DNA from 4 places in the Shewanella sp. GXUN23E genome. Region 2 is predicted to be linked to each of the others. Evidence: predicted binding sites of a transcription regulator. Region 2 holds the regulator's gene; each other region holds the start of a gene.
The links. Region 2 encodes sigma-54, which starts transcription at its own class of promoters, with help from an activator protein. Its sites were predicted from a motif close to GTTGGCACGNNNNTNGNNT; they were not measured.
Positions count from the first base shown of each region.

Region 1 (7,376 bases), on a different contig from region 2:
AGTAAAATCAGCACCAACATTACCCCTAAAATTGTAGAGGTGAGACTGGCTTGTTTCATGATAATTCTCGGTCGAATCAGGTGGCTTCCGGTGGCCTTTATTAACACTTGTTATATTAGCAAGTGCTTTATCCTGAATGTAAAAAGGTTGAAAATGTGATCTAAATCTTGCGCACTTGTTGATCTAACGCAAACTTCAATCCGGATACCTACAAGGGGGTATATTTTTACCCCTTAACTGTCTCTAACTTTACCTCCAGAACGAACGGGTTGCACAGCACAACCTGCATAAAGATGGAGATGAGAGTGATGAAAGCGATAACTGGAAAATCCTTTGCCCTGAGCGCATTGGTTGCCGCCAGCTTTATGGCAGCAGGCGCAATGGCCAGCGATAAGACTGAGCCACGTAACGAAGTTTACCAAGACAAATTTAAAGATCAGTATGCCACCTGGCATGATACCAGCGAAAGCAAAGAAGTGATTGACGCGCTGGCTGAAGATCCCAATCTGGTGATCCTGTGGGCTGGTTATGGTTTTGCCAAGGATTACAACAAGGCCCGTGGTCACCACTATGCGGTGACTGATGTGCGCAGCACCCTGCGGACCGGAGCGCCGATGACAGATACCGATGGCCCAATGCCAATGGCGTGCTGGAGCTGTAAGAGCCCGGATGTTCCCCGTCTGATCGAAGATAAAGGTGAAGCCGGTTACTTTGCCGGTAAACTGGGCAGCGGCGGCGCCGAGATTGTTAACTCAATCGGTTGCTCTGACTGTCACGAAAAGGGCTCTCCAAAACTGCGTATCTCCCGTCCATTCGCCGAGCGCGCGCTGGAAGCCATCGACATGCCTTTTGACAAGGCTTCCCGTAAAGACAAGCAGTCCATGGTGTGTGCTCAGTGCCACGTTGAGTACTACTTTGAGAAAGGCGAAGGCCGTCAGGGCTGGGTGAAGTTCCCATGGGACAACGGCGTGACCGTTGAGCAGATGGAAGCTTACTATGATGCACTGGATTTTGCTGACTGGACTCACGCACTGTCCAAGGCACCTATGCTGAAAGCACAGCACCCTGGTTATGAAACCTGGATGCAGGGCATTCACGGCAAGAACAATGTGAGCTGTACTGACTGTCACATGCCTCGCGTCACCAACGAAAAAGGCCGTAAGTTCACTGACCACAAAGTGGGTAACCCATTTGATCGCTTCGATGAGACCTGTGGCACCTGTCACACTCAGGACAAAGAGTTTGTCATGTCCATCACCAAAGAGCGTCAGAAGAAAGTGAAGTCACTGCAGCTGACGGCTGAGCAGCAACTGGTTAAGGCTCACTTCGAAGCTGCCAAGGCCTGGGAAGCCGGTGCCACTGAAGCTGAAATGGCTCCTATCCTGAAGGATATCCGTCACGCTCAATGGCGCTGGGATTATGCGATTGCCTCTCACGGTGTGGCCGCTCATGCCCCTGAAGAAGCACTGCGTATTCTGGGTACCTCAGTGGACAAGTCTGCCGACGCCCGTGTGAAACTGGCTCAGGTACTGGCCAAGCACGGTGTGACTGACCCTGTTGCGGTACCGGACATCTCTACCAAGGCCAAGGCTCAGCAGGTGTTGGGTATGGATATGGACAAGATGAACGCTGACAAGCAGAAGTTCCTGAAGGAAATCACTCCTAAGTGGGACGAAGAAGCCAAGAAGCGTGAAGCAACCTACTGATCTCTTGATGTAAAGAGCTGATACAAGCCCCCAATTTGCAGTTTCCCTGCAAGGTATCAGAACCGACCCCGCCTGAGTGCGGGGTCTTTTTTTATCCGGGGATAAGCTCAGTGTTTGCGCCACCAGGCGATAAAGTGCAGCAGCGCAAAGCCACCGTGACCGTATACATAGGTTTCGATAAGGCCAACCAGAGTTTTGTGCAGACTCAGTAAATCGGCGGTCTCAGTCCAACCCTGACGCATGCTGGTAAACCACAGCGCGCCGCTGAGCACTGCCGCCAGCAGTGCCAGCAGCCCCAAACCCTCCACACAGGCAGCCAGACCAGCGGGGCGGGAAGGTGGCAGGCTGAAGGTGCGCAGAATGCCAATATCTTCCTTAATTACGCTGAAGTTACCTGCCAGCCAGGGATACAGATCCCGCCAGGTTCGGCGTTTGAGCAGGATCCCCATAAATACCGGAGTGAGCAGTAACAAACCCAGACCGACAATGATGTGATACCAATCCACAGTGCCGAAGCTGTTTTGCAGTGTATCTGCATGGATATGCATGAAAGAGGAGGAGATGATCTGCAATATGACCGCAGTTAATATCAGTGCGTGCAGCCATTTTTCCAATGGTGGCAGTCCGGAAAACAGGTCATTGATCCCGCGGGAAAGCTTGGAGTCCGACATAAAATGTTAATACTGATGAAGATGAATACTGACAGTGTGCCGTATTTCACTGAAAGGTGAGATGATTTTTGGTTAATGCAGTCAGGGCTTCAATAACTGCGGCAAAAATAACCGGTGAGTGTGCGGCGATGCAGACAAGTTGCTTGCCTCGCCGCAGCAGTATATCAATCTGTGTCGGGATTGAGTCACTCAGCAAGAATTGAAAGGTGTGAAGCCAACCAGGACAGTCGATGAGCTATCCGGATAGACACCCGCTATCCCTGGCAGTATGCACGCCGTTGAAATTCGTTTCCCGGGAGCGCGACAACCGCAGGATGATGTCACTAATTTGGTGTGGCTCTTTTGAAGCACGAGTCGAATGGCTGACATCGTTCTGATGAGAGTAACTCACTGTGCAGATTGGTATTATTCGTCGCGGGTTAGCACTTCCAACATGTCCACTTCGAAGGTCAGATCGGAGTTGGCCGGGATTTTATCGCCAATCTGACGCTCTCCATAGGCCAGGTGGGCCGGGATAAACAACTTGCGCTTGCCACCGACTTTCATGCCCATCATACCCTGATCCCAGCCTTTGATGACCCGGCCGGTGCCAATCACCACCTGAAATGGACGACCTCGGTCCCAGGAAGAATCAAACTGGGTGCCATCCTGCAGAAAACCCCGGTAATGCACGGTAATTAAAGCGCCTTTGACGGCTGCTTTGCCTTCACCTTCCTGAATTTCTTCAATGATAAGCTCGTTGCTCATCGGTATTTCCTCTGTCTCTCAAAAAACAGGCTGCAGTGTATCATGGGGCGACACAGGAGTGTGATACCTGGCTGCCAGAGCACATGCGGGTATCGGGAATGCGTTACTGCCTTTGGCGCTGCAGGGAGAAAGGTCGTGCGCAAAATCAGGCGCTTTTGGATGCTGACTTTAACCACATGGCAGCGATGATCTGAATGCCATTAGCGTTACAGGAAGGGTGGGGGCCGTGCAGGCCACCCCGATGAGTTACTTGATGAGTTTAAGCAGTGCCTTGAATCTGTCGCCCTGAGCTTCATGCTGCAATTCAAACAACAGAGACTCGACATTGTGCAGCCGGGCACCGAAGTCCCGCATCATTTCTATCCCCAGTTGCTTGTTGGCCTGGGTGCGGGAAGAGACGGCATCGCACATCAGGCTTACCTGATATCCCTGCTCCAGTAAGTCCCGGCAGGTCTGATAGACGCAGATATGAGTTTCAATGCCTGCCAGTATCACCTGATTACGGCCGGACTGGATCAGTTGCCGGCGAAATTCTTCTGCTTGCCAGCCGCTGAAATGAGCCTTGGCAATAGGTTGAGTGCTGAGGCTTAACAGCTCACCCAATGATGCGGAGGTGTGACCCAGTTTATCCGGTAACTGCTCCAGCCAGAGGATCGGGATATCAAACAGTTGTGCCCCCTGGATCAGTATATTGAGTTGCTGGTGCAGGGATTCTGTTTCACTGACTACCTGCGCCAGCTTTCCCTGTACGTCCACGATTACCAGAATGCATTCATCAGCCACTAACATCTCACAGCCCTCCCTATCAGTCGAATTCACACTAATGTTTTTCCGTGCGTTGTGCCAGCCCATTCTATGGGATATTTCGGTGCATTAATGCACAACTTTGGTGCGAATTTATTCATCTTAATATGGTGGTGGATGCCTATCTTTATGATATTAAATAAATAAATCAAATGGCGCGAAGTTTGTAATGCATAGCCCAAAGCGTAAGTCTAATCGGAGGGCAGGATGAAATTGGTCAGCGCAATTATTAAGCCGTTCAAGCTGGATGATGTCAGAGAGGCGATAGCAGGTCTGGGCATTGAGGGCATGACCGTCACGGAAGTGAAAGGGTTTGGCCGTCAAAAAGGGCATACCGAATTGTATCGGGGCGCTGAATATCAGGTTGATTTTCTGCCCAAGGTCAAATTGGAAATCGCCACCAAGGATGAGCATGTTGAGCAGTTGCTTGAAGCCATCGTGGAGGCGGCCCGGACCGGTAAAATTGGTGACGGCAAAATCTTTGTCACTGAGCTGGAACAGGCTATTCGTATCCGTACCGGCGAAACAGACACTGAAGCATTATAAACGGGGGCGCAAAAATGGAACAATTGGCTAGCTTGGGAGCGACAGTGGCAGAGTTGAGATTTGCTCTGGACACTTTTTACTTACTGATTTCCGGGGCGCTGGTGATGTGGATGGCCGCCGGGTTTGCCATGTTGGAAGCCGGCTTGGTGCGTTCAAAAAATACCACCGAGATCCTGACCAAAAACATGTGCTTGTATGCCATTGCCTGCATCATGTATCTGATTGTCGGGTACAACATTATGTATGTGAACAATACTGAAGCCGGTTTCATTCCATCAATCGGGTTGTTGATTGGTGACGCCGCACAGGGCGCCGGACACTCGCTGGAATCTGATTTCTTCTTTCAGGTGGTGTTTGTGGCCACGGCTATGTCAATTGTCTCTGGCGCTGTGGCTGAGCGTATGAAACTGTGGGCATTTCTGGCGTTTTGCGTGGTGATGACCGGATTGATTTACCCGGTAGAAGGGTACTGGACCTGGGGCGGTGGTTTTCTCAATAAATCCGTGGGGTTTGTGGATTTTGCCGGCAGCGGCATAGTGCACATGGCCGGGGCTGCGGCGGCGATTGCCGGAGTACTGTTGCTTGGCGCCCGCAAGGGGAAGTATGGCCCCAATGGTCAGGTTAATCCCATTCCGGGATCCAACCTGCCGATGGCAACTCTGGGTACCTTCATTTTGTGGATGGGCTGGTTTGGTTTCAACGGTGGCTCGCAATTGGCGGTGTCCGACGTCGCCAACGCCTCGTCTGTGGCGACCGTGTTTGTGAATACCAACTCAGCTGCCGCTTTCGGTGCAATTGCCGCCCTGCTGGTGTGCAAGATGACCTGGGGAAAAGCGGATTTGACTATGATCCTCAACGGCGCCCTGGCCGGGCTGGTTGCCATTACCGCGGATCCACTGTCTCCATCGCTGGCACTGGCGGCCACTATCGGTGCTGTCGCCGGTGGTTTGGTGGTGTTCTCCATCGTTGGCTTTGATCGCATCAAAATCGATGATCCGGTAGGTGCTATCTCTGTGCACGGGGTGATGGGATTTCTCGGCGTTATGCTGGTGCCTTTGTCCAACGCTGATGCCACTTTCATCGGCCAGTTGACCGGTGCGGCTGTTATCTTTGGCTGGGTGTTCGGTGCCTCCCTGTTGCTGTGGGCTGTATTGAAATACACCATGGGGATCCGTGTCAGTGAAGAGGAAGAGTATCGCGGTATGGATGCATCGGACTGTGGCATTGATGCTTACCCGGAGTTTGTGTCAGTGAAAACCGCCTGAGCAGGCCATTGCTGAATATTAAAGCAGGGCTGGTCCCTGCTTTTTTATGCTAATCTCCCGATAGTTATACTGGCTTCATCACTGGTATCGGTCGCTGCAGTTGGGGCTGAATCCATGGACGGCGTCATCGCTGATGGGACGCGCCATAATGAAGAAGGTATCGATGGAGGGAGATGAACATGAAACGTTTGATGGTTCTGCTATGGCTGGCGGGCAGTGCCTGGGCTGGTGATATAAAAGTACATGATCAGACAGAACAATATGATCCATTTGCTGTCAGGGACAGCAAGCGGGCTGAGCATCAGTGGCAGGAGCAGCAAAACCTGCAGCGCCAGCTTGAGCTCATCGATAAGTTGCCGGTTGGCTGTTTGCTGGTAAGCCAGCCGTCCAATCACTATCGCTGTGGCAATGATTTCTTCCGTCCCTATCCGCAACCCCGTGATGGTCAGGGACCGAAATATCAGCGGATCCCTAAGCCGGTCAAGCCCTGAGCCGTATATAGCGTTTCCGACTAAAACATCAAATTTACAGGGGTATATTTCATTTCAATACCGGCATAAAGCGCATAAGGTTAAAGAGTACCTAATTCATTTGCGTCTAATGCGACTGGCATAAAGTACGCATCCACCGGGCTATCCATGTTCGTCACTGATACCATCAGCGAGCATCCGCGGCCCTGAGGAGCCTGTATGTTGCTGCGTCCTGCTATTCTGGGATTGATGCTGCTGATTAGCGGCTGTCAGACCAGTGTAACGTCCCTGCCTGATGTCAACTTGCTGTTCCATGATGAACACTTTAATGCCGATTCACCGGTGCCCTCAGCCGACAGCATCCTTCAGTTGCCGCCTGCACTTGCCAGCGATATCCGCCATCAGTTTGAGCGCGCGCGTCTGGCGGATAAGGGGATACAGGCACACCAATGGCTGAGCGAATATATTCGCGAGCGGGATGGCGGATTCCAGTATCGGGATCATTTCACCCGCAGCGCCACAGAGACGTTCCATCGCCGCGAGGGTAACTGTCTGAGCCTGGTGGTACTGACAACGGCGCTTGCTGATGCCCTCAATGTGCCGGTGCAGTTTCAGGAGGTTGAGGTAGAGCCGGTTTGGGACAAGTGGGGACAATTTTATTTGATCAATGGTCATATCAATATTCGCCTTGCGCCACCTTCAGACAATCGCTCGATTAGCGTCAGCGCCCAGTCTGTGCTGGTGGATTTCCTGCCGGAGCGGGCAATTCGCGCCTATGGCACCCACAGAGTCGATCAACTCACCGTCATGGCCATGTTTTACAACAATCTGGCCGCAGAAGCGCTGGTCAATAGCCAGCCGGACATGGCTTATGCGCTGGCGAAAATGAGCATTCAGCTTAAGCCTGACTTTGTCCAGGCAATCAATACCTTGGGCGTAGTTTATCGGCGGGCGGGGATGGCTGATGCCGCTGAAGCTGCTTACCGCTATGCGGTTGCTCTTTCCGGAGAGAATCTTAATTCGCTGAGTAACCTGGCATTGCTGTTGGGTGAGCAGGGGCGATTGGACGAGTGGGCCCAAATACACAGGAAGCTGGAGCTGGCGCGCATCCGCAATCCTTATTACTACTATGATATGGCCGAAGAAGCCTTTGCCCGAAATGACTAC
Region 1 is NZ_JBOZWP010000001.1:287,667-295,042, reverse strand. It holds gene narQ (nitrate/nitrite two-component system sensor histidine kinase NarQ) at 1-59, opposite strand, end outside; gene nrfA (ammonia-forming nitrite reductase cytochrome c552 subunit) at 306-1,706, shown strand; gene ACRRUX_RS01275 (cytochrome b/b6 domain-containing protein) at 1,814-2,377, opposite strand; gene ACRRUX_RS01270 (FKBP-type peptidyl-prolyl cis-trans isomerase) at 2,783-3,124, opposite strand; gene ACRRUX_RS01265 (hydrolase) at 3,371-3,913, opposite strand; gene ACRRUX_RS01260 (P-II family nitrogen regulator) at 4,136-4,474, shown strand; gene ACRRUX_RS01255 (ammonium transporter) at 4,489-5,739, shown strand; gene ACRRUX_RS01250 (hypothetical protein) at 5,919-6,230, shown strand; gene ACRRUX_RS01245 (tetratricopeptide repeat protein) at 6,429-7,376, shown strand, end outside.
Region 1: a site for sigma-54 is predicted at 4,080-4,098, ahead of ACRRUX_RS01260 (P-II family nitrogen regulator). Genes of this name have one in related genera too.

Region 2 (7,376 bases):
CATGATCCTTAATTGCAGTGGCAAAGTGATCGTCATGGGGATGGGCAAATCCGGCCACATCGGCAACAAGATTGCGGCCACACTGGCCAGCACCGGCACGCCGGCCTTCTTTGTGCATCCGGGTGAAGCCAGCCATGGCGACCTGGGCATGATATCTGAAAACGATGTGGTACTGGCGATCTCCAACTCAGGTGAATCATCGGAAATACTCACGCTGATGCCGGTCATCAAACGTCGTGGTATTGCCATGATATCCATCACCGGCAAGCCTTCCTCTACCATGGCAAGGCTGTCGCAGTTGCACCTTTGTATCGGAGAGCCGGAGGAAGCCTGCCCGCTGGGGCTGGCACCTACTTCAAGTACCACCGCAACGTTGGTACTGGGCGATGCGCTGGCGGTGGCGCTGTTACAGGCCAAAGGCTTTACCAAAGATGATTTCGCCCTGTCCCACCCGGGTGGTGCCCTTGGTCGTAAACTGCTGCTGCGGGTCGCCGATATTATGCATGCAGGTGATGAACTGCCGCTGGTACAGGACAATATCGGTATTACCGATGCGCTGTATGAAATTACCCGCAAGGGACTAGGCATGACCGCAGTGGTTGACAGTGACGGAGTGCTTGCCGGGATCTTCACCGATGGCGATCTGCGCAGAGTCATCGATGCCAGGGTGGATCTGCATCAAACCTCCATCGCCAAAGTGATGACCAAAAACTGTGTTACTCTGGGCGCCAATGTGCTTGCCGCCCAGGCACTGAAACTGATGGACGAAAAAAATATCAATGGCTTGATCATTGTCGATGAGCACAAACGCCCAATCGGCGCGCTCAATATGCTGGATATGGTCAAGGCAGGAGTTATATAAACATGCGTCAAGGCTTGTATGGCCCAGTGGCCGAAGCTGTGTGGCAGAAAGCTGCCAATATCAAACTGTTGATTTGTGACGTCGACGGCGTATTTTCCGACGGTCGTATCTATCTGAGCAACAGTGGCGAAGAACTCAAGGCATTTCATACCCGGGATGGCTTTGGGATTCGCTCGCTGTTATCTACCGGTTTTCATATCGCGGTGATCACCGGTCGTCAGTCGCAGCTGGTTGAAAACCGCATGACAGCGCTTGGCGTGGAAGATATCTATCAGGGCATAGATGACAAACTGGTGCCTTTTGCAGCACTGCTGAGTAAATATCAGCTGACTGCCGATCAGGTCGCTTATATCGGTGACGACATGGTGGACCTGCCGGTAATGCAACAGGTGGGGTTGGCAGTGTGCGTTGCCGATGGTCATCCCTACGTCAGACAACATGCCGATATGATCACTCAGGTGCCCGGCGGCTATGGCGCGGTCAGAGAACTGACGGATCTGTTGCTGATGAGTCAGGATAAGTTCGACGCTGCCCATGGGATGAGTATATGAATCGGATTACGCTGGCGATTGTGCTGTTCTTCTCAATTGCACTGGGGCTTTACTGGCAGGTGCAGATGAAAAAGAATGAGCAGCAGTCCAATGCCGCTTCCAATGTGGTTCAGCCTGATTTCGTCGCCGACGATCTCTCCAGCGTCAGTTTCAATGACCTGGGCGAAGTTGAAAGCCGGGTGACAGCTGTACATATGGAACATTTCGAAGCCAGCAATCTGACCCGTTTTTCCCAGCCTGTCTATCTGCTTTACCCGGATAATGGTCAGGCGCACTGGCGGATATCTGCCGCTGAGGGCACGCTCGACAAAGACGACAACATAGTCACGCTTGAGAATAATGTTATCATCGACGCCATTACGCCCAATGAACCCTTGCAACAGCTGAAAACCAGCTACCTGCAGCTGGATCTGGATACCATGATCATGCGCTCTGATCGCGTAATCCAGGTAGATGGCAGCAATTTTAAAGTAGAAGGTACAGGGCTTTATGCCGATCTGAATGCGCAGACAGTTAAGCTGCTGAATCAGGTAACAGGAATCTATGAACCAAACTAAGACATTTTTTGCGGCACTCCTGTGCACCCTGAGTTGGGGCGCACTGGCGGCTACGGACGATCTCACCAAGGAAGTGCACATCAAGGCACCCAGCCAGTTTGCCGATATCAAGAACAAACGGGTGGTGTACTCAGGCCCGGTGACAGTCACCCAGGGCAGTATCAAAATTCAGGCCGATGAGCTCAGCGCCAGCCAGGGGGATGGAGAAACCATTCTTATCGCCACCGGCAAACCGGCTACCTACACCCAGATGCTGGACAATCATCGTCCTGCCACTGCCAGTGCCAATGAGATCCGCTACAACATCAGCAAGCGGGTACTGACCCTGATGGGCGATGCTGAAATCGAGCAGGATGGCAGCAAAGTCAGTGCGCCCAAAATCGTCTACGACATTGAATTGCAACAGATGACCGCACAGGGTAATCAGAATCCTGACGATCGGGTGCACACTGTCATCAAGCCTGAAAACTTCCAGAATGACATCAAGCCTCTGGACGACAACAAACCTTCCAGCAAAGACAAAAAGCAGGGGCAGCCGGATTCATGAGTGAACTGACGCTGAAAGCAGAGCATCTTGCCAAAAGCTACAAGAATCGTCAGGTCGTCAAGGACGTCAGCCTGGAAGTGAAAACCGGTCAGATCGTCGGTCTGCTCGGCCCCAACGGTGCCGGCAAGACCACCACATTTTATATGGTGGTTGGCTTGGTCAAAAGCGACAAGGGTGCTATCTACATCAATGATGAAGACCTGACGCTGGATCCCATGCATATGCGCGCCCGCAAGGGTATCGGCTACCTGCCTCAGGAAGCCAGTATCTTCCGTAAGTTGTCCGTCCGCGACAATATCATGGCAGTCCTGCAAACCCGCAAGGCACTGACCAATGAGCAACGGGAAGAACAACTGGAACATCTGCTGGAAGAGTTCAACATCACCCATATCCGCGATTCCATGGGGATGGCCCTGTCAGGCGGTGAACGCCGGCGGGTGGAAATTGCCAGGGCGCTGGCAGCCAATCCCAAGTTCATTCTGCTGGATGAACCATTCGCCGGGGTTGATCCGATCTCGGTTATCGACATCAAGAAGATCATCGAACAGCTCAAGAGCCGTGGTCTGGGGGTACTGATCACCGACCATAACGTGCGGGAAACCCTGGATGTTTGCGAACACGCTTATATCGTCAGCCACGGCAATCTGATTGCCGAAGGCACACCGGCGGAAATCCTTGATAACCAGCAGGTGCGCGCTGTGTACTTGGGTGAACAATTCAGGCTATAGTTAATTCATGTGTCCCGGCGCCAGTGCAGCAGCCATGCCGGGACAGCAAGGATACGCACTTTCCTCAGACCGATGGACATACCGGTTCTCGAGAATTTCTATTAAAACCACTCTATACAGGGATTTGCGGTAAAGATGAAAGCGTCTCTCCAGCTTAAACTGGGTCAGCAGTTAACCATGACGCCTCAACTGCAGCAGGCCATCCGCCTGTTGCAATTGTCTTCTCTGGAACTCCAGCAGGAAATCCAACAGGCGCTGGAATCCAATCCTTTGCTGGAGATGGATGAAGAACAATATGACTCAGAGCTGAATGACAACGAGGGTGACAACTCAGCGGAATTTGATGAGCCTGACGATTCAGAGCCGATGCAGCACAGCTCAAGTGTCGAAACATCAGACGCCATCACCCAGGAAGCCATGCCGGACGAGCTGCCCATGGACACCACCTGGGATGAAGTCTTCACTGCCGCTCCAGTCGCTGCCGGCCCCGCAGTGCGTGATGATGATATGCCATTTCAGGGGGAAACCAGTGAAGGTCTGTATGAACATCTGGAATGGCAGAAAAACCTGACGCCCTTTTCCGAGAACGATTACGCCATCGCCACCGCCATTATTGAGGCGATCGATGACCGAGGGTACCTGACTCAAAGCACGCAGGAGATCCTCGAAGCCTTGGGAGATGAGGACACTGAACTCGATGAAGTTGAAGCGGTACTCAAGCGTATCCAGCACTTCGATCCTGTGGGCGTGGCTGCCAGGGATTTGAGCGAGTGTCTGCTGATCCAGCTCAATCAGTTTGCGGCAGAGACTCCCCACATTGAGCATGCCCGCTTACTTATCCGTGAGCATCTGGAGCTGATTGCCAACCGCGATTTCCGCACTCTGATGCGCAAGACCCGCCTTAAGGAAGATGATCTGCGTGAGGCCATTAACCTCATCCAGACCCTGAATCCACGGCCAGGTCTGCTCATCAGCCGGGATAACGATGAGTATGTAATCCCAGATGTATCCGTATCCAAGAAGCATGGCCGCTGGGTAGTGGAGCTCAACCCCGATTGCATGCCCAAACTGAATGTCAACCAGCATTATGCAGCCATGGCCCGCAGCACGCGCAGCCAGGCTGACAGCCAGTTCATTCGCGGCCATTTGCAGGAAGCCAAGTGGTTTATTAAAAGTCTGGAGAGCCGTAACGATACACTGCTGAAAGTGGCCAATTGTATCGTGCAGTTTCAACAGGGATTTTTTGAGTTCGGCGAAGAGGCCATGAAACCTATGGTACTCAACGATATTGCCGAAGCGGTTGAAATGCATGAGTCCACCATTTCCAGGGTGACCACGCAAAAATATATGCATACCCCAAGAGGGATTTTCGAATTAAAGTATTTCTTCTCCAGCCATGTTGGAACTGAAGATGGTGGAGAATGCTCGTCCACTGCCATTCGTGCTTTTATCAAAAAGCTAGTGGCAGCCGAAAACCAGAAGAAACCATTAAGCGACAGCAAGATGGCAGAACTTCTGGCAGAACAGGGAATAAATGTTGCCAGACGGACTATCGCCAAATACCGAGAAGCGATGCTGATTCCGCCTTCCAACCAGCGTAAGAGTTTATAACCCTACCCGGAATAAAGGAGGTAGCTATCTATGCAAATCAACCTGACTGGACACCATATCGAGATTACAGACTCTCTGCGGGAATATGTGGAAAGCAAATTCACCAAGCTTGAACGCCATTTTGAACAGATCAATAATGTGCACGTTGTATTGAATGTTGAGAAACTTCAGCAAATTGCAGAAGCAAAACTGCATATAAACGGCGGCGAAATTTTCGCAACTTCAGAACATGAAGATATGTATGCCGCAATAGACGCCCTGATCGACAAACTTGATCGTCAGGTGATTAAACACAAAGAGAAACTGACAAAACACTAACGATGGAACTTCGTACCATCCTGCAGCCGGAGTGTGCCTCCTGTGCCACTCCGGGCAGTAAGAAAAAAGTACTTGAGCTGGTAAGCGATCTTATCGCGGCTCAGTACCCCACCCTTTCCTCCCAGGAAGTATTCGAAAGTCTGCTTGCCCGGGAGAAAGTTGGCAGCACAGGAATCGGAAACGGTATTGCTATTCCTCACGGCAAACTGACGACTATTGATCATCCCATCGCCGTCCTGGTGAAATGCACCGAACCCGTTCCCTTCGATGCCATCGACAATCAACCGGTCGATATTCTTTTTGCCCTGCTGGTTCCAGCCGAGCAATGTCAGACTCATCTGGCAACACTCGCTGCAATGGCTGAAAAGCTCAGCGACAAACAAGTGGTTAAGCAACTGCGCAAAGCGCAGGATGACGCAGAACTGTTCCGGGTTATTACCGCATGAAATTGGTTATCGTATCGGGCCGCAGTGGCTCAGGAAAATCTGTTGCCTTAAGAGCGCTGGAAGATCTGGGCTACTACTGTGTGGATAATTTGCCGCTGTCGCTGATTGGCAGCTTGATGGAGCAACTCAAAAGCACCACTGAACAGGTCGCCATCAGTGTGGATGTGCGCAATCTGAAAAATCAGGATAAGGTGCTGGAGCAACAACTCAAGTCACTGAGCAATACTGAGATCACCAGTTTTTTCCTGTATTCAGGTGATGATATCCTGCTGAAACGCTACAGCGAAACCCGACGCCTGCACCCTTTATCACGCAACCAAAGCTCTCTGCAGGAAGCCATCAAACTGGAAGGCCAGCTGCTGGCCCCGCTGTCCAAGATGATGGACCATTTCATTGACACCTCACATCTGAATGTTTACGAACTGAGCGATCAGGTCCGGCAAATTCTGATGGGACACGTTGAAAAAGAGCTGGTTATTACCTTTGAATCCTTTGGCTTCAAACATGGCATGCCTGCCGAAGCAGACTTCATGTTCGACGTGCGCTTTTTACCCAATCCCCACTGGGAGCCGGAGCTGCGACCGCTGACCGGACTGGATCAACCGGTACAGGACTTCTTGAACCGCCAGACGCTGGTCAATAAATTCATCTGGCAGATTGAAAATCTGCTGGAAACCTGGCTGCCTCATCTTGAACGCAATAACCGCAGTTATCTGACCATCGCCATCGGCTGTACCGGCGGTCAGCACAGATCGGTATTTATCGCCGAGCAGCTGGCCAAGCGTATCGCCCAGGGCCAGCATACGGTCAAAGTTCGGCATCGTGAGCTGAGCAAACATGAAACTTGAGCGCCAGGTAACCATCTGCAATCAACTGGGTCTGCACGCCAGAGCCGCCACCAAGCTGGCGGTACTGGCGGGCCAGTTTGACGCTGAAGTGACCTTATCCAACGGTGAGAAGACCGCCAGTGCCGCCAGTGTACTGGGTCTGCTGATGCTGGCATCCGGTCAGGGTAAAACCATCTCACTGACCGCCGAAGGGCAAGACGCGCAAGCTGCCATGGATGCCATCTGCGCCCTGATCAATGCCCGTTTTGACGAAGGCCAGTAGCAAAAAATCTGTATAATTCCGATAGCTGGGCTATCATATGCGCCTGTCTGCACTGTGCCATTGCGGCACCCTGCCTGCGGCAGACATCAGTTTTACCTGACTAATCTCTATCAAGAAAAATCGGTAGCAGGGGGGAATTCATGCCGATCGAAGTTCTGGATAACGATCTGACCGAACAACGTCTTACCCAGCTGAACAAAGCGCTGGGCAGTGGCATGTTTGTGCATGTACGCAATATGCTGCATGACATGGCAGCCTCGGATATCGCGCTGATGCTGGAGTCATCCCCGCCGCAAACCCGTCAGATCCTCTGGCAACTTATCGATCAGGAGCAAACCGGTGAAATCCTCGAGGAACTGCCCGAGGACATGAAGGACCACCTGATCCGCTCCATGACCCCAGAGCGACTGGCCAAAGCCACCGCTGGCATGGATACCGATGATCTGGCTTACATTCTGCGCAGCCTGCCCGATGCCATGTTCCGTCAGGTACTCCAGTCCATGAGCGCGCAGGACAGAGCCCGGGTGGAACAGGCGCTGTCCTATCCGGAAGAAACCGCTGGCGGCATCATGAATACCGATACGGTCACCCTGAGGCCGGATGTCAACATCGATGTGATCCTGCGTTACCTGCGCCTGCGCGGAGA
Region 2 is NZ_JBOZWP010000017.1:53,394-60,769, forward strand. It holds gene ACRRUX_RS14530 (KpsF/GutQ family sugar-phosphate isomerase) at 1-862, shown strand, start outside; gene kdsC (3-deoxy-manno-octulosonate-8-phosphatase KdsC) at 865-1,413, shown strand; gene lptC (LPS export ABC transporter periplasmic protein LptC) at 1,410-1,970, shown strand; gene lptA (lipopolysaccharide transport periplasmic protein LptA) at 1,957-2,517, shown strand; gene lptB (LPS export ABC transporter ATP-binding protein) at 2,514-3,245, shown strand; gene ACRRUX_RS14555 (RNA polymerase factor sigma-54) at 3,381-4,856, shown strand; gene hpf (ribosome hibernation promoting factor) at 4,887-5,174, shown strand; gene ptsN (PTS IIA-like nitrogen regulatory protein PtsN) at 5,177-5,620, shown strand; gene rapZ (RNase adapter RapZ) at 5,617-6,468, shown strand; gene ACRRUX_RS14575 (HPr family phosphocarrier protein) at 6,458-6,730, shown strand; gene mgtE (magnesium transporter) at 6,871-7,376, shown strand, end outside.

Region 3 (7,376 bases), on a different contig from region 2:
CCTGAACCACTGTACTGAATGCGGGCATTGGCGACCCGGGTCGACTCAATGGTATTGTCCGGGCGAATGTCCTGGGAACGCACCAGTCCGGTGAGGCGAATAAACTCGTCACCGTTGTTGATGGTGATCCATTTCTCACCGCGGATCACCAGATTGCCGTTGCTCAGCACCTGCATGACGTTGGCGGAGATATTGCCTGACAGACTGTTACTCTGATCCGCCGCCGACTCACGTTTGGTGTTCATGCTGTCTTTGTAGGCCAGATCCAGCGGCACGCCTTTGATGGTCAGATTGCCGCCTCCGGCGTAAATGGGGTCGAGCGTTAAATCCGACCCCTTCTTGATATCATTGTTGGCACTTTTGGATGCCTGGGTCGACTCGCTGAGGACCACGGTGATGATGTCGCCAACCTTGTGCGCCCGCATATCTGAATACAATCCGGTCGCCTGACTGTCCTGATAGATAGAGCCGGTGACCTCCACTTTGGTGGCCGGCTGCTCGGGATACACAGGTGCATAGTAAGGATCATCGGGAATGGGCTTTTGTGAGGTGTTGGCGCAGCCTGCGGCCAACATCAACGCCATGGAAACACATGCCAGCCTAATCATAAATCACCCGCCTCAGAGCTGCTGGTTAACATAGTTGAGCATCTGATCCACTGCCGAAATCACCTTGGAGTTCATCTCGTAGATCCGCTGACTTTCAATCAGATTCACCAACTCTTCCGTCACATTGACGTTGGACGTCTCCAATGCACCCTGACGAATCGCTCCCAAACCATCGAGCGATGCCGTACCCTGAATCGGCGCACCACTGGCACCGGTCTCCAGATACATGTTCTGGCCTATGGGATCCAGACCGGAGGGATTGATAAAGTCAGACACACTGAGTTGCCCCACGACCTGATTTTCAGCGGCGCCGGGGATCTTTACCGAAATTTCGCCTTCCGCCGAAACGGTAATGGCTGTAGCATCTTCCGGGATGGTCACCGGCGGCTGGATGACATAGCCGGACCCCGGGGTCACTATCTGACCTGTGTCATCCAGGGTGAACTGGCCGTTACGGGTATAAGCTGTGGTACCGTCAGGCAGTGCCACTTCAAAAAAGCCCGGACCTTCAATCATCAGATCCAGCGAATTATCCGTGGTCAGCATATTGCCCTGGGTAAACATCTTCTGGGTCGCGACCACTTTGGTACCCGCGCCAATATTCAGACCATTGGGTAATTTGGTATTGGCGGCACTGACACCACCGGCCTGGTTGACAGTTTGATACAACAGGTCTTCAAACACCGCGCGGGTTTTCTTGTACCCTATGGTGCTGGCGTTCGCCACGTTATTTGAGATTACCGAAATATCAGTTTGTTGGGCGTCTAAGCCGGTTTTACTGATCCAGAGTGCGGGATGCATAATTCAATCTCCTGCTTAGCTGATACGCAATAACGCGTCCGACGTGCGGCTGGTTTCTTCCGCGGTCTTCATCATTTTGATCTGCATTTCAAACTGGCGTTGCATGTCGATCATCGCCACCATTTCGTGTACGGCGTTGACATTACTGCCCTCCACCGCACCACTGAGCAAGCTGACGGTTGGATCAGCCGGCGCATTCTGACCATTCATCTGCCTGAACAGGCCATCAGCGCCACGCATCAGATTGGTATCACCCGGATTGACCAGCTTGATTTGTGCCACTTCCTCTATCACCTCGGCGGTCGCTCCCTGAGGTCTCACAGAGATAATGCCGTCTTTGGAAATTTCGACTTTCTCGATAGGTAAAGGCAGTACAATCGGTCCGCTATCACCCATGATGGGATTGCCCCTGTCATTGCGCAGCACACCGGTGGCGTCAAAACTCAGGCTGCCGGAGCGGGTATAAGCCTCACCACCATCTTCAGCCTGCACAGCAATCCAACCGTCACCATCAATGGCAATGTCCATATCCCGACCAGTGCTCTTGATGGGGCCAGCGTTAAAGTCCGCCGCCGGATTTTCCGTCATTGCAAACACCCGGGTAGGCAACCCCTCACCAAATGCCTGCATGGTACGGGCCTGTTCAATATCAGCCTTGAAACCATCAGTGTTGGCATTGGCCAGATTGTTTGCTCTGACCGCCAGCGAGTGCATATTCTGCTTGGCACCCGTCATGGAGATGTAGAGAAACTTGTCCATTGACCGCTCCGTCAAAGAATTTACTTAACTGAGTGTTGAGCAATCTTTATGCCAATTGGCAATTGACGATAAGCGTTTGAATTTAAGGAAAGGAAAATACAGCAAGAATAAAAGCGGCAGCCTTTTGCCGCATATGGGCAAAAGGCTGCAAAGGGGCGTTATCAAGCCGCCCGGGAGATCATCAGCGGATCTGCAAAATGGTCTGCTGCAGGGTGTTATTCACTTCCAGTGTACGGGAGTTGGCCTGGAAGTTACGCTGAGCCGAAATCAAATCCACCAGCTCAGTGGTCAGATCCACGTTGGACTGCTCCAGTGCCGAGGAACGGATATCCCCAAAGGTACCACTGGCAGCCTCTCCGGCCAGCGCCTGACCGGAGGCCAGACTTTCCTTCCAGGAGGTATTACCCACCTGCGTCAACCCCTGCTCGTTGGCAAACCTCGCCAGCGCCACCCGCGCCAGAGGCACAGTAGAGCCGTTGCTGTATGAGGCGGTAATCAAACCATCAGTACCAACCTCCACATTAGTCAGACGACCAACGGTTGTTCCATCCTGAGTCAGCGCCGTCACCTCAAAGGGCGAAGCGTACTGAGTCGGAGAATTGAAGTTGATGGTCAGGGTCTGGGTACCGTCAGCTCCGGCGCCCAGTGCGCCGGCACCGTTGATCCCCAACTCTTCGGTAGTGATAACAGCAGGATCTGAGCCGGTAAAGGTACCAGTGTCGTTGTAGCTCAGCACGGCACCGGTCCAGCCACCCACATCAGCGGTTCCGGTCGCATCCGGGGTACCGTCACCGTTGGTATCTGTCTGATAGCTTCCGCCGGCCCCGGCCATATTCACCGGCTTTCCGTCGACAGCGTAAAATGCCACCCAGTTACTCTCGCCGGTGTATGCCGCATTTTCCGGACGGATAAAATAGCTGGTCAGAACATGAGGCTCACCCAGCGAATCATAGAACGTCAGCGAGGTGGAATTGTTGAAAGTGTCTGGGTTATCAGGGTCAAAATTCGCCAGCACCTTGGTGGACTCTCCGGCATTCAGGTTCATCTGAATACCCACTTCTTCGGTTTTCTGTGGACTGCCCGCGGTATCCGGGATCTGTACCGACTTGGTAGTGGACAGACTCACAGAGGTGGAGTTGCCCTCTTTATCCACGGGGAAGGTCTGCAGGAAGTTACCGGCAGCGTCGACGAGAAAGTTATTAGCGTCAATCTTGAACGCGCCGGCGCGGGTGTAGGAATAATCCTGATTCCCGCTGCCCGCAGAAGTAATGAAGAAGCCGCCACCACTGATCGCCATATCCAGCGCGTTGTTGGTGAACTGCAGACTGCCCTGGTGGAACTGCTGAGCCACCTGAGTTGTCGTCACACCACCACCCACGGCCGTTCCCGCATTGGAGAAAATTGAGTTGGCATACACATCAGCAAACTCAGCGCGGGATTCCTTGAAACCAACAGTATTAACGTTGGCAATATTGTTGGCCGTGGTATTCAGATCTTTCTGCGATGCCGCAATACCACTCAAAGCAATGTTAAAAGACATAATTCACCTCTTGGATCCAGATGGAGGCGCATTAACGCCTCGCCTATTGCGTGCATCAGCTTTCCGCTACCGCCAACACATCCGATAATTTCACGCCGCCAATTCCCCGCAGATTGAGTACTGCGCCGGTTGCCGCAGTGCCCAGCGACACACTGGTCACATGGGCATAGGTGGAGACCGCCAGTTCCTGGGACTCACCATCAACCCGGCCACTGGCCTTGAAGGTATAGTTGCCCTGAGCGACCGGCTCACCTTTGCTGTTCAGACCGTCCCAATTAAAGTCGATATTGCCGCCCTTGCTGCCATCGACCTTAAAGGTAGTAACCAACTGTCCCTTGTCATCCTCCACCCGCACGGTGATTTCATCGATCGGCTTGGGTGAGGTGACCACACCTTTAATGTTCTGCTCTTCGGTACTGACATGACCTGTACCGGAAGGGATAAGTACCTTCTGCCCCACTAACCCTGATGCCTGCAACGCCTGGCTTGAGGTCATAGTGCTGTTGAGGTTGAGGATCTCCTGATTGAGTTTGGAAATACCATCTACAGTGGAGAACGATGCCATTTGTGCAATCATCTGGTCGTTTTCAACCGGCTTGAACGGATCCTGCATGGACAGCTGCTGGGTCAGCAGCGCAAAAAAGTCCGCCTGGGTCAGTTCCTGGCCTTTCTGCTCCGGCACAGTTTTGCCGTCCTGCAGACGCATGGGATCCAGCACAGGATTATTCTGGCTGATCTGATTATTTGTGCTGCCCGCAGTATTGCTCTGCACCTGGGATGGGCTGCTCTGATTACTCAGGGGCGATGTATTGCCGCTGAGAGGATTGATGAGGCTCAAGACTTACCTCCTGCTCTGCCCTGTTATTTGCCCATGTTCAATGTTTGCTGCAGCATCGACTTGGCGGCTTCAGCGACCTGAACATTCATCTGATAAGAGCGGGAAGCGGAAATCATATCGGCCATCTGCTCCATCACATTGACATTGGGTTTATAGATAAAACCGTCTTTGTCAGCCATGGGATGCTGGGGAGCAAACTCCTTTTGCAGTGGTGAATCACTCTCCACAATCCCTTTTACCTGGACACCGACGGCCTCCTGCTGCTGATAACTGGCCTTGGCAAGTTCGGCTTCAAATACCGGATAACGTGCCCGATAAGTCCCATCCACACTGCTGGAAACCGCATCCGCATTGGCAATATTACTGGCGGTGGTGTTGAGACGAACCGACTGCGCCGACATGCCGCTGCCTGATACATCAAAGATATTGAACAGACTCATGGATTACCCCCCTTTCAATGCCTTTTTCAGACCGGCAAATTTACGATCCAGAAATCCCAGAGACATCTGATACTCAATCGCATTTTCCATAAATGCCGTTTTCTCCTGCTGGATATCTACGGTATTGCCATCACCGGTATCCGGCTGATTGGGAATGCGGTATTTCACATGCTGTTCAGTCAGTGCCTTCAAGTCGAAATGCTTTTCGTGGCTTTGAGCCATGGCGAGACCGCCCTGACGGGTTTTGGCATCCTGCAGTGCAGCGGAAAAATCCACATCCCTGGCTTTGTAATGAGGTGTGTCGGCGTTGGCGATATTGCTGGAGATCACCTCTGCACGCTGAGAACGAATTCCCAGAGTGTATTGATGAATACCCAGAGCTTTATCAAACGAGAGTGCCATAAATTTGCCTCCTCAGACCTTTGAGTCTTTAAAAGCAATTCACGTGCCAAATGAAAAGGGACTGCGATTGGCAGTCCCTCTGAGTTTATCCAAACAGGCAGTAAAGCCTGCTTAGCCGCGCTTTCGGTAATAGATCCCCGGATTACAGCGCACCATATCAAACTGGTCTGTCATACCGGCAGCCGATTCAGATGCCCCGAGAAACAGAATGCCGCCGGGATTTAAAGCGGCAGCAAATTGCCGCAATATGTTGGCCTTTGCCTCAGGAGAAAAGTAGATAAGCACATTACGACAAAAAATGATGTCGAACTTGCCCAAAGAGGCATAACTTTCCAGCAGGTTATGAGGCCGGAAATTCACCATATTACGCACCTGCTCTTTCAGACGCATACTGGTATCACGGCAGGGTTCAAAAAACTGACGTTTGCGTTCTTCCGACAATCCCCGCGCCAGTGCCAAAGAATCATATTCGGCGTTACGACAACGATCCAGCATAGAAGGCGATAAATCCGTAGCCAGAATCTGCACCCCATTAGGCACAGTTCCCGGACGCTTCTGCTGACTCTCCAGTACTGTCATGGCAATGGAATATGGCTCCTGACCGGACGAACAGGCGGCTGACCAGATTTTCACCGCACGTCCGAGGCTGGCAAACTCGCCCAGCAATTCATTGGCCAGCAATTCAAAAGGATACCTGTCTCGAAACCAAAGCGTTTCGTTGGTGGTCATGGCATCAATGACTTCAGATCGCAGTTGCCGCTCTGCTGGCTTCATGGACTTTTGCACCAGCTCAGAGAGGGTGGGCAAACTGTATTTACTCATCAAAGGTGCCAGACGACTGCGCACCAGATATTGCTTGTTGTCCCCCAACACTATGCCACTGTGTTGTTCCAGAAATTGCCTGAACTGCACATACTCAGTATCGGCAAGCGTCTTATTCGGCACTGTTTATTCCTATTTCACAACGCCCATCTCCGGGCGAAAAGACTGTCCCCAAAGGCGTTACACATCAATGCACAGATGCTTATTCACTTTGGTAGCCAACTCGTCCGGATTGAATTTGGCAATAAAATCATCGGCGCCGACCTTTTCCACCATAGCCTGGTTAAAAACCCCACTCAGAGAAGTGTGCAGCACCACTTTAATATCTTTCAGTTTTGGATTGGCCCGGATCTCGGATGTCAGCGTGTAGCCATCCATCTCCGGCATTTCGATATCAGAAATAATCAGCGGGATCTCATCGGCGAGGTTTTCCTGATCCTCAGCAAAGCGCAGCAACATGTTCAGCGCTTCCCGGCCATCTTTGGCAGTATCAATCTGCAGCCCCAGTGACTCCAGAGAGCGAATGATTTGCTTTCTGGCCACCGACGAATCGTCAATCACCATAATATGATACGACTTATCCTTATCTATGGTCAGCTGTTCCTGCGCCGCTTCACTGAGATCCGTCTTAACCGGTGAAATTTCATCCAGGATTTTCTCCACATCGAGGATTTCCACCAATTCCCCTTCAATCTCCGTCACCGCCGTCAGATAAGAGGTTTTCCCAGTGCCATTGGGTGGCGGCATAATATCTTCCCAGTTGGTATTGATAATGCGCTCAACCGATTTAACCAGGAATCCCTGCACACTGCGGTTGTACTCGGAAATAATGATGAAACAGTCGCTGACATCAAGAATAGGTTTTCCGCCGGTAGCCGCACTCAGATCGATGACCGACAGCGTCTGACCACGGATCTGCGCAATGCCCCGGATATAGGAGCTGAGTTTGGGTAACTTGGTCAAAGGCGGGCACTGTAATACCTCCTTCACCTTAAATACGTTAATCCCGAAACGCTGCCGTCCGTTTAATTTGAACAGCAACAACTCCAGTCGGTTTTGTCCTACCAGCTGGGTTCGTTGGTTCACCGACTCAAGAATACTTGCCATAAAAGTGCCTTGGGTGCTCTGAATTTAAAAGAAGCCTAACTTGGAGTATAGGCACATTC
Region 3 is NZ_JBOZWP010000008.1:41,283-48,658, forward strand. It holds gene flgH (flagellar basal body L-ring protein FlgH) at 1-584, opposite strand, end outside; gene flgG (flagellar basal-body rod protein FlgG) at 621-1,409, opposite strand; gene flgF (flagellar basal-body rod protein FlgF) at 1,425-2,168, opposite strand; gene flgE (flagellar hook protein FlgE) at 2,350-3,708, opposite strand; gene flgD (flagellar hook assembly protein FlgD) at 3,764-4,546, opposite strand; gene flgC (flagellar basal body rod protein FlgC) at 4,570-4,986, opposite strand; gene flgB (flagellar basal body rod protein FlgB) at 4,990-5,388, opposite strand; gene ACRRUX_RS09310 (CheR family methyltransferase) at 5,500-6,333, opposite strand; gene ACRRUX_RS09315 (chemotaxis protein CheV) at 6,391-7,317, opposite strand.
Region 3: a site for sigma-54 is predicted at 2,206-2,224, ahead of flgF (flagellar basal-body rod protein FlgF). Genes of this name have one in related genera too.

Region 4 (7,376 bases), on a different contig from region 2:
CCTGAATGCCAACCGTCAGCGAAAGATAAAAAAGCAGCCTGAGGCTGCTTTTTCGTTATTTGATATCAGCAAGCTGCGGCCAGTTCATGTCGCTGTCGATAGGCGGCCAAATCCTCAATCGACAAAACCGGATAGTCGTGTTTCCGGCTAAATTGAATAATCTCAGCCAGTCTGGCCATGGTGCCATCTTCATTGGTTAACTCGCACAATACGCCGGCGGGCTTGAGACCGGCAAGACGCATCAGATCCACAGTTCCTTCCGTGTGACCGCGGCGCCCCAGTACGCCATCAGGATGAGCGCGCAGCGGGAATACATGGCCGGGACGGGCCAGATCTGTTGGTCTGGCATTGTCGGCGATAGCGGCTTTGATGGTGGTGACCCGATCTGCCGCACTCACGCCGGTAGTTACCCCAGAACGGGCTTCAATGGTGACCGTAAAGGCGGTGCCATACTGGCTGGTGTTACTGTTGACCATAGCGGGCAGTTCCAACCGCTGCAGTATATTGTCGGTCAGGCACAGGCAAACAATACCGCTGCATTCACGGATAAGCAGCGCCATCTGCGGTACCGTCAGCAGCTCGGCACTGAAGATAAGGTCGCCTTCATTTTCACGGTTTTCATCATCAACCAACAGTACGCCTTTACCCTGTTTGAGAGCATCAAGAGCGCGTTCGACTCTTTGGCTGGCATTGCCAAATTGATTAAGTAAGGACTGATCCATAATAAGTTTCCTCAAAGCTGGAAATGAGGAAGGCAGTAACGACCCTGCACTAATCCGGTGTTGAAATGCGCCATTGCGCATGTGCTCAAGCTGCTCGGTGTCGGACGGCTTATCGCACTCATTTCATCCGGACTAACTAAGGGGCGTATGTGTACCTCCATTTGGATCAGGGCACAGAAAAGCAGTGACCTGTTGGTCACAGGTACAGATGGATACGCGACAACAGGCCGCAGGCGATATCCTGCAGACTTAACGTATCGTGACTGACATTCTCTTCCATCCGGACTCAGCGCATCGGTTGCCCGATGCTCATTACCGTCGGCTCCGGAGTTACACCGGATCTGCTTGTCCCTGTCATACGACTTGGCTGACAGGCGCTCGCGGGCTGATTTCAGCGACTTAATCCCATAGAATAAGCCTGAAAATTACCGCCGGTGGGGAGTTTCACCCCGCCCTGAGAACAAACCAACCGGGTTTAACACCCAATCAGTGGATACATAGTGCAAGCATCTGATTCACAAGACAAGCCGTTAGATCAACAAGCCGTTTGGTATCTGTATATGGTGCGCTGTGCGGGTGGCCAGTTGTATACCGGCATTACCACGGATATCGACAGACGGTTTGCCGAGCACTGTGCCAATGGCAAGAAGACCGCCAGGTTTTTGCGGGGGAAAGGGCCGCTAAGTTTGGTATATCGCGAGCCGGTTGGAACTAAAGGCGATGCGCTGAGGCGGGAAATTGCGGTAAAAAAACTCAGCCGCCAGCAGAAGTTGAGTCTGATAGGGATCTGCTAACGGCTGACAAAGTGCCAGACAAGAACGGCTCGTCCAGGGGAGGGGGGACTTTGACGACCGCGTACTGCCAAAGTCACGCCGGGAATATTGGAGCTGTAGTGGGTTACTTACGCCCCGCTGTGTTACTGACACCATCAATAATCAAATTGCCTGAACCGGCTTCGACAATATTCAAACTTCCTGCATGACTTATTTGAATATCCCCGGAGCCATCATCAATGGTGACGTTGCCGCTGACGTCAGTTGTGTTGATGCTGCCCGAGCCATCTTTGATATAAAGATCGCCGTTAACACTGGCTACCCTGATCTCACCTGAGCCATCGTCAATGCTGATCCTGCCGGTGTGATGAAGGATATTGATGGCGCCGGAGCCATCGCTGATCTCAAGCTCTCCATGGCTGTTGGTGATATGTATGTCACCGGAGCCATCATCGATGTTGATATTCTGTCCGCCACTGATGACTATATCCCCTGAGCCATCACTGACTTTCAAGTTTAAATTCACGGGAACTTCTACGGTCAAGTCTATGTAGGGGCTGTTTTGCCAGCGGCCTGATGCGTCTGCTTTGGCGATCAGGCGGGCACTGTGAAGGTGTTGCTCCAGAGTCAGTTCATACTCCATCCCCGGCTTGCCATAGATGGTTGCGGTGACTCTAATCTGCTGTAAACCATCGACCTCTTTAATATGTAAATCACCGGCGCCGGTTTCTGCCTGCAGTGCTGACAGCTCTGCGGCGTTGAGGGTTAGCTGGCGGGTCTCCAGAAACTCCGCGCGGTAACCGGAAGCATTCACATTGATAATACAGCCGCTGAGGCCAAGGGTAAGGACTGCTGCAATCAGTGTCTGACGATACATATGACGATTCCTTGTTGTTATAGCTTGATTGACTCGACTACACCCTGAGTCTGTCACGGGCAATTGACCCGGCTGTCAGGAGCTTGCTGTTGACTAAGCAGTTACCATGCCACTTTTTAATTTATTGAATTTAAATGAATTTGTGTTGAAATTGTTGGCGATGGATATAGATGGTTGGTGTTTGTGGCCAATATCCAGCAGGATAGACGAAATCAAATGAGTAATTTCGCCAACCACAGTTATGGTGAGACCTACATGGAAGACTATCTGGAGATCAATCGCAGGGGCTGGGATGCCAGAACCCGTATCCATCTGAATTCACGTTTCTATGATGTGCCGGGATTCCTCGGCGGGAATTCCAGCCTCAACTGTATTGAACTGGCGGCGATTGGCGATGATGTTACCGGCAAAAGCCTGTTGCATCTGCAATGTCACTTTGGACTGGATACCCTCTCCTGGGCGAGATTGGGGGCCAGCGTCACCGGCCTTGATTTGTCCTGTCAGGCAATTGAACAGGCAACGGCACTGACGCGACAAACCGGTTTGGAAGCCAGTTTTGTGTGTGCTGATGTATATCGTGCTCAACAGGTGCTGCAGCGACAATTTGATATTGTTTTCAGCTCTTACGGTGCGCTGTGCTGGCTGCCGGATCTGGATTTGTGGGCGCAAACGGTGCAGTCGTGTCTGAAACCCGGCGGGATTTTCTATCTGGCTGAATTTCATCCAGTTCAGGGACTATTGGCCGGATACCGTTATTTTCACACCCGTGAGCCGGATATCGAAGAAGAAGGCAGCTATACGGAAAATGCCGGTGACAGCTGTGAACGGTTTATGAGCTGGTCACATAGCCTGGCCGATGTCATAGGTTCACTGCTGCGGGCAGGATTACAGCTGATCGAGTTTAAGGAGTTCGACTTCAGTCCCTACAACTGTTTCGAAGGTCTTGAAGAAGTCGCCGAGGGGTGTTTTCAGATGAGGCACGGCGGTCAGACCGTGCCAATGGTATACAGCATCAAGGCGTTGAAGCCCTGACATCGGCGGTACCGTATTTTACGCTGACCTTGTACCGAAGCGGGGCGTTGGACGTTCGGAATTACAGCCCTTTATGGGGACCAAACACCTCGTAGTGGATCTGCTCATCGGCGATCCCCAGGTTGGTCAACTGAGCTTTGACATGGGCCATAAAGCCAACCGGACCGCACAGGTAGAAGTCGCCAGAGGTCGGCAGTTGACCGTTGATGGCATTGAGTTCCATGGTGCCGGAAAAATCATAGTGCTGGCCCTGAATGTCCTGTGGTTGAGGCTCGCGGTACCAGGTATAAGCCGCCAGTCTTTGGTACTGAGCCTGTTTGTGTTTTATCTCATCGGCAAAGGCGTGCACATCGCCATTTTCACTGGCGTGCAGCCACAGGGTTTGGGCAGTGTCTTTAGCCAGTCGTTGGTTCAGCATGCTCATCACCGGCGTCAGTCCCACCCCACCGGAAATCAGAGTCAGTGGTTTGTCATCAGTGGTTTTCAGGAAGAAGTCACCGGCTGGCGGGATCACCTGTAACTCGTCACCCACATTGAATTGCTCATGCAGCAACTGAGACACTGCGCCCTGATCATCACGTTTTACGCTGATGCGATAACGCTTGCCATTGGGCGCATCAGACAGCGAGTACTGACGGATCTCTACGTTCTCCAATTGCGGATGCTCAACCTTCAGACTCAGGTACTGACCCGGTTCAAAGTCCATGACAGGCAAGCCATCAACCGGCGTCAGCTCAAATGAAGTGATAACTGCGGACTCCTGAGTCTTGGCTGTGATACGGAAGGTGCGGGTGCCACGCCAGCCGCCCTGGTGAGTTGCTGCGTCGTCATAGATCTGCGCTTCACGCTGGATAAAGATATTTGCCAGCAACCCATAGGCCTTGCCCCAGGCTTCTATCACTTCATCGGTGACCGCATCCCCCCCCAGTTCCTTAAGGGTTTCCAGCAAGTGATGACCGACGATATTGTACTGCTCGGCGGTGATCAAAAAACCGGTATGTTTTTGGGCGATTTTTTCTACCGCAGGACCTAAGGCTGCCAGGTTGTCGATATTTTTGGCGTAGGCGGCGACTGCGTTGAACAGCGCCACTGGCTGATCCCCTTTACGCTGGTGTGCGAGGTTAAAAATATCTTTAAGTTCAGGATGATGACTGAACATGCGTTGGTAGAAATGTTTGGTCAGTTCTGGGCCTGCAGATTCCAGCAAAGGGATGGTGCTTTTCACGACAGAAATGGTTTTTTGATCCAGCATAGTGGGGCGACCTCTATTAATAAATATTTTATATGCATGTTTTGCGGTAAATCTATACCTGCATTTAATATAGATCAATAAAAATAAATCGCCGGTGTGGTAGGGAGTGATCTGTGTCACTGATTAATCGAATCAAACACTTACAAACCAAATGGTTATTCCGGGTTGCGATCCAACAGCACGGGCCCGGGGCCTTGCTCAGCCAGCCAGTCATCCTGGTTATAGATAGGACAACTCTTCATTGACAGACAACCGCAACCTATACAGCTGCTCATCGAGTCTCGGAGTCGTTGCAGATAACTGATTCGATTGTCTAATTCCTGTTGCCAGCTGGCGGCCAGCTTATCCCAGTCGTCGTTGGTCGGGGTGCGGTTGCCCGGCAGGCTGGCAAACGCCTGTTTGATTTGAGCCAGACTGATCCCCACTTTCTGCGCAGCCTTGATCACCGATACCCGACGCAGCACGTCTTTTTGATATCTGCGCTGATTACCCGCATTGCGCTGGCTAATGATGAGTCCCTTGTCTTCATAAAAGTGCAGAGTCGAGACCTTCACCCCGCAGCGCCGGGCAACATCACCTACTGAAAACTCCATTCATGCCTCCTGCTGAAAAAAAGAGCAAAAAAGCGCTTTACCTCAACTTAACTTGAGGTATTAGGCTTGTAAACAGGTTACAAGGCAGGAGTTGGATATGTACCGCTATAGATGGGAGCACTTCATTCATGTTTTACAGCAGCTGATTAATCACGTCATGGATAACAAATAGGAGCTAAGGATGATAAGACTCGAACACGTTAATCTGGTGGTATCGGATATGGATGCCATGCTGAAGTTTTACCGTGCGGCCATGCCACACTGGCAGGTGCGCGGTGGCGGAGAGAGCAGCTGGTACGGCAAGCCCAGACGCTGGCTGCATTTTGGCGATGACTACAGTTATATCGCCCTGAGTGATAACGGCGAGGGCGGCAACCGGGATCTGACCGGCCATCAGCAGGGGCTGGCGCACTTTGCCTTTGTCACCACGGATCTCAATGCCCTGCGACAGCGCATGCAGGAGGCGGGATACCAAGTCGATAAGGAGGGGCAGTCCACCGAGTTTCGCGACAATGTCTACTATATCGATCCGGCGGGCTTTGAGGTGGAGTTTGTCTGCTATACCAGCGACAACCCGCAGGAGCGCAATAACTATGACTGAGGTGGGAGACTGCATGCTGTCCGGGAAGGTTGCCATCGTCTACTTCAGCCAAACCGTGGTTGCTGAGCAGGTGGCACATGTGGCGTAAGGCATTGAGGATACTGGCGCAGCGGTTGTCAGCCACGCCATCACAGCCAGGGAGCTTGTGGTGGGACGTCTTGTGAATCTGGCTTTGTTTGCCGACGCCTGCTCAGACTTATAGTGCGAGCAGCGCTGGACCGACAAACTGGCGGCAGGCTTTACCTGCAAAGGTTCAGTCAATGGCAATCAGAGTTCGACCTTGCAGTATATGGTAACGGCGGCCAGTCAACATGGCATGTTGCGGCTGGGCCTGGATGCGCTGGCCGGTTACTGGGATACAGGCGTTAATCGGCAGGGTTGCCAGCCCGGCGCCAGTGGTCATGCGCCACCTGTTACAACCCGCAGTGGGCTACAACCCTCTCAGCACGGGATAGACCTGATATTCGCTGTCATAGTAAGGGCTGCGCTCGTAAAACCAGCGCAATCTTGCCTTGGGATTTGCTGCGAAGGTCTGGTCGCTCTGCAGCTTGGCTTCAAACTCAGCTTTAAGCCTGGGGTCAGCGGCCAGCATTTGCTGTGCCAGTGGTTCCACCGCATAGTCTTCAATGTACTCAGTGCGGGTAAATATAGGGTTGAACAGACCCCATTGCAGCAGCGAGTCAGGTGATTGAGGTTCCAGCAGCAGGATAGCGAGGTCGCCGAGCGGTTGTTTGGTCTCTATTTTCACTGTGCCTGCAGGCAACACCTGATTGATGAACGATTTACTGATGTCAGCGTTGACTCTTTGGCGCCCTTCATAGTCCTTTTCTGCGAATACTGGATTGGAAAGGCTGTACCGTTCACCTCTTACCTGAGTGGCTTGCTCCAACCTGGTCATGCGGATCCCGTGAAGCTCCAGCCGGGTAATGACCTCCTGCCACTGGGGCGGGATATAGTAAGCGGCCGGGCGACTGACGCTGATTGCCGGTCGGGTACTGCCTTCAACCGGCAGTTGTGCATAGAGTTTGGGCTCTCCGCTCCAGCGCACAACCCTGTCACCACTGATTGGGCTGGTTTCAACCTCATAACCCATACCTTTAAAGTCCCAGGTAAAAGGTTGGATTTCGTTTTGCCAGCTAAGTGTGACGCGCTGTGGATAGGCGTATCTGTCTTTATGTATGGCCGCCTGCAGACTGATGGCATCTTTTGCCAGAGTCCTGAGAGTTTGTTCCATCAGTACGTAAGTACCCAAGACCCTCTGTTTATAGGGTTTAAGACTGTGGTTTTCCACCAGAATAGTGGGCAGGTGCCGGGCGTCACCATAACCGTTGGAATACCTGGGGGACGGATTCCAGTAACTCATTCCTTTGGTGATATCGGCGTTATCCAGGGCAAATACCAGAGGCCCGGGGATATGCCCTGCCTCACCTAGCGCCTGCTCGATGGCGGGACGATAACGACTTTCCAGCCATTGATAGGTTGCCGGGCTCAGTCCCTGTCTGGTGTTGTAACCAAAGGTGACATCA
Region 4 is NZ_JBOZWP010000022.1:29,808-37,183, reverse strand. It holds gene ftnA (non-heme ferritin) at 1-5, shown strand, start outside; gene ribB (3,4-dihydroxy-2-butanone-4-phosphate synthase) at 66-722, opposite strand; FMN riboswitch at 987-1,188, opposite strand; partial or broken gene ACRRUX_RS16650 (GIY-YIG nuclease family protein) at 1,265-1,516, shown strand; gene ACRRUX_RS16645 (DUF4097 family beta strand repeat-containing protein) at 1,620-2,372, opposite strand; gene ACRRUX_RS16640 (class I SAM-dependent methyltransferase) at 2,589-3,404, shown strand; gene hmpA (NO-inducible flavohemoprotein) at 3,466-4,656, opposite strand; gene soxR (redox-sensitive transcriptional activator SoxR) at 4,812-5,249, opposite strand; gene ACRRUX_RS16625 (VOC family protein) at 5,431-5,850, shown strand; gene ACRRUX_RS16620 (hypothetical protein) at 6,104-6,253, opposite strand; gene ACRRUX_RS16615 (M14 family metallopeptidase) at 6,281-7,376, opposite strand, start outside.
Region 4: a site for sigma-54 is predicted at 2,468-2,486, ahead of ACRRUX_RS16645 (DUF4097 family beta strand repeat-containing protein). Genes of this name have one in related genera too.